One region of the Dyella sp. 05T440 genome, then DNA from elsewhere that is predicted to be linked to it. Evidence: predicted binding sites of a transcription regulator. Region 1 holds the regulator's gene; the other holds the start of a gene.
The links. Region 1 encodes FliA, which starts transcription of late flagellar genes. Its sites were predicted from a motif close to TAAAGTTTNNCNNNCNNNGGCCGATAA; they were not measured.

Region 1 (4,317 bases):
TGATCCTGTCCACGCGCCGGATGGACGACGGCATCGAGATCATCGCTGCCGTGGATTTCGACGAAGCCCTGGTGCGCGAAGCCGCGCGCCACGGTGCGCCGCTGGAAGTGGAAAACCGCGCACCGGCTGCTGCCGCGTCGCAGCGCGATGTGGAAGCCTCCGTTGCACGCCGTGCGGAAGTCATGCCGCCGCCGCTGCCGACGGCGAACCGTCACGAGGACGATGGCGTGACCGTGTCGCTCTCGCGTCGCGCCACCGCCGCGCCGCGCATGGAGCCGACGATCGAAACGCTGGGGGCCCGCAAGCCGGCCGCCTCGCAGGCCAAGGCGCTGGAAGAAAAATCCGCACCGGTGGAATCTGCGCAGGCCAATGTGGCCGGCGAGGTCACCGCTTCGATTCACCCCTTGCTCGAACGCGCCATGCAGGACACCGCACGCGTGCGCGCCGAACTGGGCAGCCTGCGCGACCTGCTGGAAACGCAGCTGTCCAGCCTGATCTGGAACGACCTGGAGCGCCGTCAGCCGATGCGCGCCCGTGTGCTGCGCGAAATGACGCGGCTCGGCATCGAACCGGATGTGGCCCGTCAGCTGGTCGGTGAGTTGCCGGTCGAGATCAACGCCGAGCAGGCGCGCTACCTGCCGCTGGGCGTGCTCAGCCGAAGCCTGTCGATCAGCCCGCGCGATCATTCGGAGCGCCGTGGCGTGACCGCACTGGTCGGTCCCACCGGCGTGGGCAAGACCACCACCATCGCCAAGCTCGCCGCGCGCGCGGTGATGCGCAATGGCGCATCGCAGGTCGCGCTGGTCAGCACCGATCACTACCGCATTGGCGCCGCGGCGCAGCTGGAACATTACGCCCGCCTGCTCGGCGTGCGCGTGTATCCCGCCTACGACGCCGACAGCCTGCGCCATGTACTGGAATTGCTGCGCGGCCACCACACCGTGCTGGTGGATACCGCCGGCCTGGCCGGCGGCGATCCGCGCCTGGCCGAACAGCTGGAAGTGCTGGGCAACGGCGGCGATCTGCGCGCCTGCCTGGTGATGGCGGCGAATGCACATGCCTCGTCGCTGGACGAAGCGGTGCGCGCCTACCTGCCGGTCAAGCCGCACGCCTGCATTCTCACCAAACTCGACGAGGCCCCGAGCCTCGGCGGCGCGCTGTCGGTGCTGATCCGTCACCGACTCGCGCTCGACTACGTCACCGATGGACAGCGCGTGCCCGAAGACATCGCCACAGCCGATGCGCGGGTGCTGGTGTGCCGTGCCGCGCAAGTGCTCAAGGGCACGGCGCCGGCCGATGACGTGGTGATGGCGGATCGCTTCGGACTAGCGGTGGCAAGTGCATGAGCGGTGTCTTTGCAATGAACCAGGCGATGGGGTTGGAAAGCATGCTGCGTGCGCTGACCGAACGACATAGCCGACAGGCGCCGGTCCAGGACCAGGCGTATGGATTGAGCGGCTCTGCGCCGCGCAAGCGTTGCCGCGCCATCGCGGTGGCCGGCGGCAAGGGCGGCGTGGGCAAGACCACGGTATCGGTGAACCTGGGCATGGCGCTCGCCGTGCAGGGTCACCAGGTGATCCTGCTCGATGCGGACATGAGCCTGGCCAATATCGACGTGCTGCTCGGCCTCACGCCCACGCGTCATATCGGCCACCTGCTCGACGGCGTCTGCTCGATCGAGGATCTGCTGATGACCGCGCCGCACGGCCTCAAAGTGGTGCCGGCCGGTTCGGGCACGCGTCGACTGGCGCAGCTGGGGGCGGGCGAGCACGCGGCGGTGATCCGCGCGTTTGACGATCTGGTGACACCGCCGGACTACCTGGTGGTGGATACCGCCGCAGGACTTTCCGACAACGTGGCGATGTTCGCCGCCGCCGCCGATGACGTGGTGGTGGTGGTGTGCGACGAACCAGCTTCGCTCACCGATGCGTATGCCTTGCTCAAGGTACTCAGCCGCGATTTTGGCGTGCGCCGCTTCCGCATGGTGGCGAACATGGTGCGCAACCTGGGCGAAGCCAGGCAGCTGCATCAGAAACTCGCACGAGTTTGCGATCGCTTCCTCGATGTGGCGCTGGAATTCATGGGCCATGTCCCGCATGACGAACGACTCAAGCAGGCCATCCGTCGCCAGAGCGCGGTGGTGGACCTGTGGCCGTCGAGCCGGTCGGGATTGGCATTCAAGCAATTGGCGGGTGCGGTCGATACATGGGGTGAACCCGAGCGACTGGGCCTGGATCGCATCGCCTTTTTCAGCAGGCAGGCCGCAGTAGCAACGGGGTGGTGACATGAGTGTGGCTTCCGAATATCTGCAGCTGACGCGGCAGAGTGCCGACGAACTGGTTCGCCAGCACGCTCCCTTGGTGCGAAGGATCGCCTATCACCTGATGGGTCGATTGCCGCCCAGCGTGGACGTGAGCGACCTGATTCAGGCCGGCATGATCGGTTTGCTGGAGGCCGCGCGCAATTTCACCACCGGCAAGAATGCGAGCTTCGAAACGTTTGCGGGTATCCGCATCCGTGGCGCGATGCTCGACGAATTGCGGCGCACCGACTGGACCCCACGGTCGGTGCATCGAAAAGTACGCGAAATGGCGGAGGTTGTTCGTCAGATTGAAATCGAAACCGGTTCTGATGCCGATGACGCCGAAGTGATGCGGCGACTGGGCATGGGCGCCGAGGAATATCACCAGGTGCTGGCCGACGCGGCGAGTGCACGCCTGCTCAGCCTTTCCGCACCGGATGACGCGGATGGTGGCGCGGCGTTCGACGTGGCCGATGGCGACAGCCTGAGCCCGGCGGACAGTGTCGAGCACGAAGGCATGCGCGAGGCCCTGGTGGAAGCCATCGGCGGCCTGCCCGAACGCGAGCAGCTGGTGATGTCCCTGTACTACGAGGAAGAACTGAACCTCAAGGAGATTGGTGCGGTGCTCGGCGTGACCGAATCGCGCGTGTGCCAGATCCACGGCCAGGCCATCGTGCGCTTGCGAGCGCGGATGAGCGGTTGGCATGAGGGGCAGGAAAGGAAGGCAGGAAAACGTAAAGGGGCGAGGGGCGACTAACAAGGGCGTGAGTCCGGACGGTCGCTGCGCCGTGCAGGGTCGAACCGACGTCCGGTCGTTGCGCCCTCGCAACCCGACGTCCGGTCGTTGCGCCCTCGCAACTGGTCCCTCGTCCCTGTTCAACACAAGTCATATCTACGCGCAGCGGAGAAAGCGTTTGGACAAGAATATGAAGATCCTCGTGGTGGACGACTTCTCCACCATGCGGCGCATCGTTCGCAACCTGCTGGTCGAGCTGGGTTTCAGCAACGGCCTGATCCAGGAGGCCGACGATGGCGAGAACGCCCTGACCATGTTGCGCAACAACGCCTTCGACATGGTCGTGACCGACTGGAACATGCCCAACATGACGGGCATCGACCTGTTGCGCGCGATCCGCGCCGAGCCCTCGCTGAAGGGCATGCCGGTACTCATGGTGACCGCCGAGAACAACCGCGACCAGATCATTGCCGCCGCCCAGGCCGGCGTGAACGGCTACATCGTCAAGCCGTTCACCGCCGCGACCCTGCAGGAAAAGCTGAGCAAGATCTTCGAACGTCTGGCCGCCAGCGGAGCCACCGCATGAACGCACAAGTTTCCCTGATGGCTGGCGAAGCCATGCCGCCTGAATTGCACGACCTGCTCAACAGCGCCGATGGTGCTGCCTTTGAAAAGGCCCTCGACGCGCTGGTGCGCGAGCGCGAACAGCGCGTGTTCCGCGCACTCGGCCTGCTTGCGCGCGACCTGCACGATGCCGTGCGCCGCCTCGGCGGCGACCTCGCGCAGGAAGGCGTGCCGGGCAGCGTCGCCGATGCACGCAAGCACCTGGAAGACGTGCTGGAAATGAGCTCGCAGGCCGCGCATCGCTCGCTCGATTTCGTCGAGCGCATGCGTCCGCAGGCCGACGCGCTGGCCGAGAACGCCGGTGCCGTGATCGATGGCACCACTGAAGGCGAAGTTGCGCATGTGCTGGCGACGCAGTCGCAGGCGTTCGCCCATGCTTGCCGCGATGGCCTCGCCGATTTCGTGGTCGCGCAGTCGTGGCAGGACCTTTCCGGTCAGCGCATCAAGAAGGTGGTGAATTTCATCGGCAGCGTGGAGAACTCGCTGCTGGAACTCGTGAGCCTCACCGGCGCGCTGGCGTCGGGTGAAGCCGCCGCCGGCCCGGTCAAGGTCACCAGCCAGGATGAGGCGGATCGTCTGTTGAGCGAATTCGGTTTCTGATCGATGGATCCCTCGTTCGACAACGAGTTGCGCGACGATTTCCTGGTGGAAGCCG
Region 2 (4,317 bases), on a different contig from region 1:
TGGCGAGCGACGCGAGGCCGAATGGGGCGATCGCAAGTCCCATGGCCGTTGCTCCCAGGAAGGTCCGGCGCTGCTGGTTGATCTGATCCGACATGAAACATCTCCCTGCGGGTTGGTGTGCCCACATAGAAGACCATGTCCCTGTGTCTGCTCTGTGTGGAGGCGCGGGGGAATTGAAAGTTCGTGTACCAGACAAGCCTGTCGATACATTGGGATACAAAACGACCCGGCCCCCCTTTTGTAGCCGGCCGAGTGCCTCCATGCTGGCGCTGGGAGGGGGCCGTTTGCCTCACGCTTAGCTGCCAACAGGGAAGGGATATGGCCTGGCTGGATCCGCTGTGGTTTACCCCGGAAGCGCTGGCCGCCGAGTGGCGGCGCAAAGATCTAGGGAAATGGCTGATTGGCGTGGCGACTACCGCCGTGGTGTTGGCCCTCCTATGCCACCCCGAAGCTGTACCCACGGCGATCTGTATCGACTCCGTTGGCATCGACGTTTTTCTCGCGCTGCTGGAAATGCAGTTGATCGTCGCGCTGGTGATCTCGCGCGACCCGTTGCTGGAGTTCTTTCGGACAGCCTACGTGTCTGATGATCCACTAGGCGCCGTGCTGCGCAAGACAACGTCGTTTGTCCGATATATGCGCGAATCGTTGCGTGGGTCGTTTCGAGCGTAAGCGGCGCTTTCCGTTTGAGGAAGGCTCGGGGAATCGATGGCGTGACCCCAGCAGCGCGCATCAACGCGCGCTGCATGGTTCTATTGATCCCGACGCGATTCAACGCATCTGATACGGATGGAAGATGTGATCCTTGGCGGACACTTTTACGTGGCAGGTGTGGCCGCAATCGGAGACACCGGTGGGGTCGGCTGTGAAGGTGCTGGTGGTTGCGTCGAAATCGAACAGCGCATAGCCCCAGCCGGCGCTCTTGGGGAATCGCTTGCTGTCTTTCTCGATGACGAAAGCCTGGGTGAAGACGTCTGGCACGTCCACGGCAAACGGGGCTTCGGTGCTCTTCTTGAACTTCCACTGCAGCTTGGCGATCTTGGAACCCTCGGGGAAGGGTTTGCCATTGCCGGGGATGCCCGATTTGTAGGCCTGGATCATGATCGGGTTGGCGACGATCACCTTGAGCACTTCGTCGGTACGTGCGGAGGAGACCACGGACCAGTCTTCATAGCCCTTGAAGTCGGCGAAGGCGACACCGCTGGGCGACACGAGCGAGTACTTGTCTTTGATGCTGACGCCGGCTTTGGCCTTGTCCTGCGCATACAGGGCCGATCCACCCAATACCACCAGCATGACGGCGGTGGTCGCAATGGCGAGCTTGCTTGTGCGCTTCATGGCTACTCCTCGCATGGTTGTCGTGGACGCGCGTGGTCTGCGGACGTCAGTTCATCGGCAGGATCACAAATCATCGCGATGCGTAAATCCATCAGACGAAGGTGTCGATGCCTGGCATCGAGGCCTGAGCATGTTTCATCTTCGAAACGCCCCTGCGTCTGCTCGACGCCGACTTCACAAGGGCCATCCGCGGTGGCCCAGGTTTCGCCATGGTGGGCGCGCAGGCGGAAGTCGACGTGAAGACCGCCCATGGGCGGCGATGAGATGAAAGCGTTTTCTAAACTTCCGTGGAGCTGCGCCGATAAAACGTGAGCGCGGAGTGATTGGCTCCGTATCCCGGAGCGAAAATGTTGGTACTGGTCGGTGCAGTAGTGGTGCTCGCGTGCGTGCTCGGTGGCTTTGTGCTGTCGCACGGCCAGATCCTTGCCTTATGGCAACCGTATGAGCTGCTGATCATCGGCGGCGGCGCGCTGGGTGCGTTTCTTTCGGCCAATTCGTCCAAGGTGGTCAAGGCAGCACTGCGTGATGTGGGCGGCCTGCTGAAAGGGCCCAAGTACAACAAGCAGGACTATGTGGATCTGCTGTCGATGCTCTACGAGCTGTTCAGCCTGATCCGCAAGGAAGGCTTGCTCGGCGTGGAGGAGCACATCGAGGATCCGCAAGCGAGCCCGCTGTTTTCCGCCTATCCGCGCCTGCAGCGCGAGCATCACTTGATCGAGTTCACCACCGATTGCCTGCGCCTGATGGTGGGCGGCAGCATGAATCCGCATGAGCTCGAACAATTGCTGGAAGTGGAGCTGGAAACCCATCATCACGAAGCGATGGCGCCTGCGCTGGCGGTGACCAAGCTCGCCGATGCGTTGCCCGGCTTTGGCATCGTGGCGGCGGTGCTGGGCATCGTCACCACCATGGGACAGCTCGATGGCGACACCTCGCGCATCGGCATGCATATCGCCGGCGCGCTGGTCGGCACCTTTCTTGGCATCCTGCTCTGCTACGGCTTCATCGGCCCGTTGGGCGCAGCGATGGAAAACCGGGTGCAGGAGGATGGCCGCGCCTTCGAGTGCGTGAAGATTGCACTGCTGGCGAATCTGCGCGGCTACAACCCCAAGGTGGCGGTGGAGTTTGCGCGCAAGTCGCTGGCGACCAACACCCGGCCGCGCTTCCAGGACCTGGAGGAACATCTCAAGTCGCCGCGCGCCAAGGCGGCCACGTGAGCGAGCAGGGCGAACCACCGCTGATCGTCATACGCCGCAAAAAGCGGCACGGGCATGGCCATCATGGTGGCGCCTGGAAGGTCGCCTATGCCGACTTTGTCACCGCGATGATGGCGTTCTTTCTGGTCATGTGGCTGATCGGCGCGGGCACGCGCGAGCAGCGCGCGGCCATCTCCGAATACTTCAAGAACCCAAGCATGCTGCAGGGCACGGCCACCATGGCCCCGCCGGGCCAGATGGGGCCGGGCGGCGCCAGCACCAGCATGATCAAGGCCGGTGGTGCGCTCGATTTGCCGCATGGGCCAGGCAAGGATCGCCAGGGCGCAGCGGCGGCGAGCGTCGATCCCAAGGAAATCGAAAAGGAAGCGCGCAAGCAGGAACGCGCGCGGCTGGAAGAGTTGATGCAGCAGCTGGAGGCGGCGATCGAGAAGAGCCAGGCGCTGGCGCCGTTCAAGGATCAGTTGCTGCTCGACATCACGCCTGAAGGTCTGCGCGTGCAAATTGTGGACAAGCAGAATCGCCCGATGTTCGACCTGGGCAGCGCGCAACTGCGGCCCTACACCACGACGATCCTGCAGGAGCTCGCCGGCTTCATCAATCGCGTGCCCAATCGCATCAGTCTGTCCGGTCACACCGACGATGCGCCGTACAGTAGCGATCATCAATACAGCAACTGGGAGTTGTCCGCCGATCGCGCCAACGCGGCGCGGCGCGCCTTGCTCTCCGGCGGCCTCAGCGAAGAAAAAATCGCACGCGTGGTCGGGCTGGCCGCCTCGGTGCCGTTCGATCGCGTGAACCCCGGCGACCCGATCAACCGTCGCATCAGCATCATCGTGATGAATCGGCAGGCGGAGGCCGCCTCGCTGTCGCAGGAAAGCGCTGGCGTCGAACACAACGCGCCTGCGTTGCTGCCCGCGATGGCATCCATCGTGCCGGCGAAACCGGCCATCATTGCCGTATCGGGAACGGGCGCCGCTGGTGGCAACGCAGGCGCTGCTGCAGAGGTTCACGCCGACTCGCCGTGAGGCGTGTCCGGCTTAATCGCTGGCCAGCCGATCGATGACCAGATCGAGCAGGGCGCGCAATCGTGCCAGTCGCCGCAGATCGCGGTGATAGCCGATCCAGGTATCGCGCTTGGGTGGTTCTTCTTTCATCGGCAGGCGTTCGATGCCTGGCGTGGCATCGCCCAGCGGCCGCGGCAACACCGCCAGGCCGGCGCCGCTGGCACACAGGCGTGCGTGCACGTCGCGGGCGTTGCTGCGGAAGGCGACGCTGGCGTTGGGAAACTGTGCGCGCAGCCAGCTCACGTCGGGCAGCTCGCCGAACGCCTGGTCCATGGTGATCAGGGATGCGCCCTTGCCGTCGCCGACTTTCGGTTTGCGCGCGCCTTTGTGCAGATAGACGCCATAGTGCATGCGCAACAGTTTTCGCGAGACCACGTCGGGCTCGTCGAATGGCTTGATGCGAAAGGCGAGATCCGCTTCGCGGCGCGCCAGGCTGAGCAGGCGGGTGTCCGTGAGCAGTTCCACCGTGACGCGCGGATGTTGCTGCGCGAACTCGGCGAGTACGGGCGCCAACACCTGGGCGCCGAACCAATCGGAAGACGTGATGCGCAGCAGTCCATCGAGCTCCTGCTGCTGGCCGGCCAGTTCGCGCTGGAAACTGAGTACTTCCTGTTCCATGCGCTCGGCGTGCCGGCATACCAGCAGGCCTTCCTCGGTGAGTACAAAACCATCGCTGGTCCGCTGGAACAGGGTCTGGC

Region 2: motA (flagellar motor stator protein MotA) is a predicted target of FliA. The motif match lies at 1,617-1,643, and genes of this name have one in related genera.

The regions. Positions count from the first base shown of each region.
Region 1 is NZ_JBFTKN010000011.1:62,533-66,849, forward strand. Features, by position in the region: gene flhF (flagellar biosynthesis protein FlhF) at 1-1,346, shown strand, start outside; gene AC1DE1_RS15175 (nucleotide-binding protein) at 1,343-2,284, shown strand; gene AC1DE1_RS15180 (RNA polymerase sigma factor FliA) at 2,286-3,059, shown strand; gene cheY (chemotaxis response regulator CheY) at 3,217-3,624, shown strand; gene AC1DE1_RS15190 (protein phosphatase CheZ) at 3,621-4,262, shown strand; gene AC1DE1_RS15195 (chemotaxis protein CheA) at 4,266-4,317, shown strand, end outside.
Region 2 is NZ_JBFTKN010000007.1:73,209-77,525, reverse strand. Features, by position in the region: gene AC1DE1_RS11185 (alpha/beta fold hydrolase) at 1-94, opposite strand, end outside; gene AC1DE1_RS11180 (hypothetical protein) at 319-672, shown strand; gene AC1DE1_RS11175 (cytochrome P460 family protein) at 772-1,338, opposite strand; gene motA (flagellar motor stator protein MotA) at 1,686-2,555, shown strand; gene motB (flagellar motor protein MotB) at 2,552-3,580, shown strand; gene AC1DE1_RS11160 (LysR family transcriptional regulator) at 3,593-4,317, opposite strand, start outside.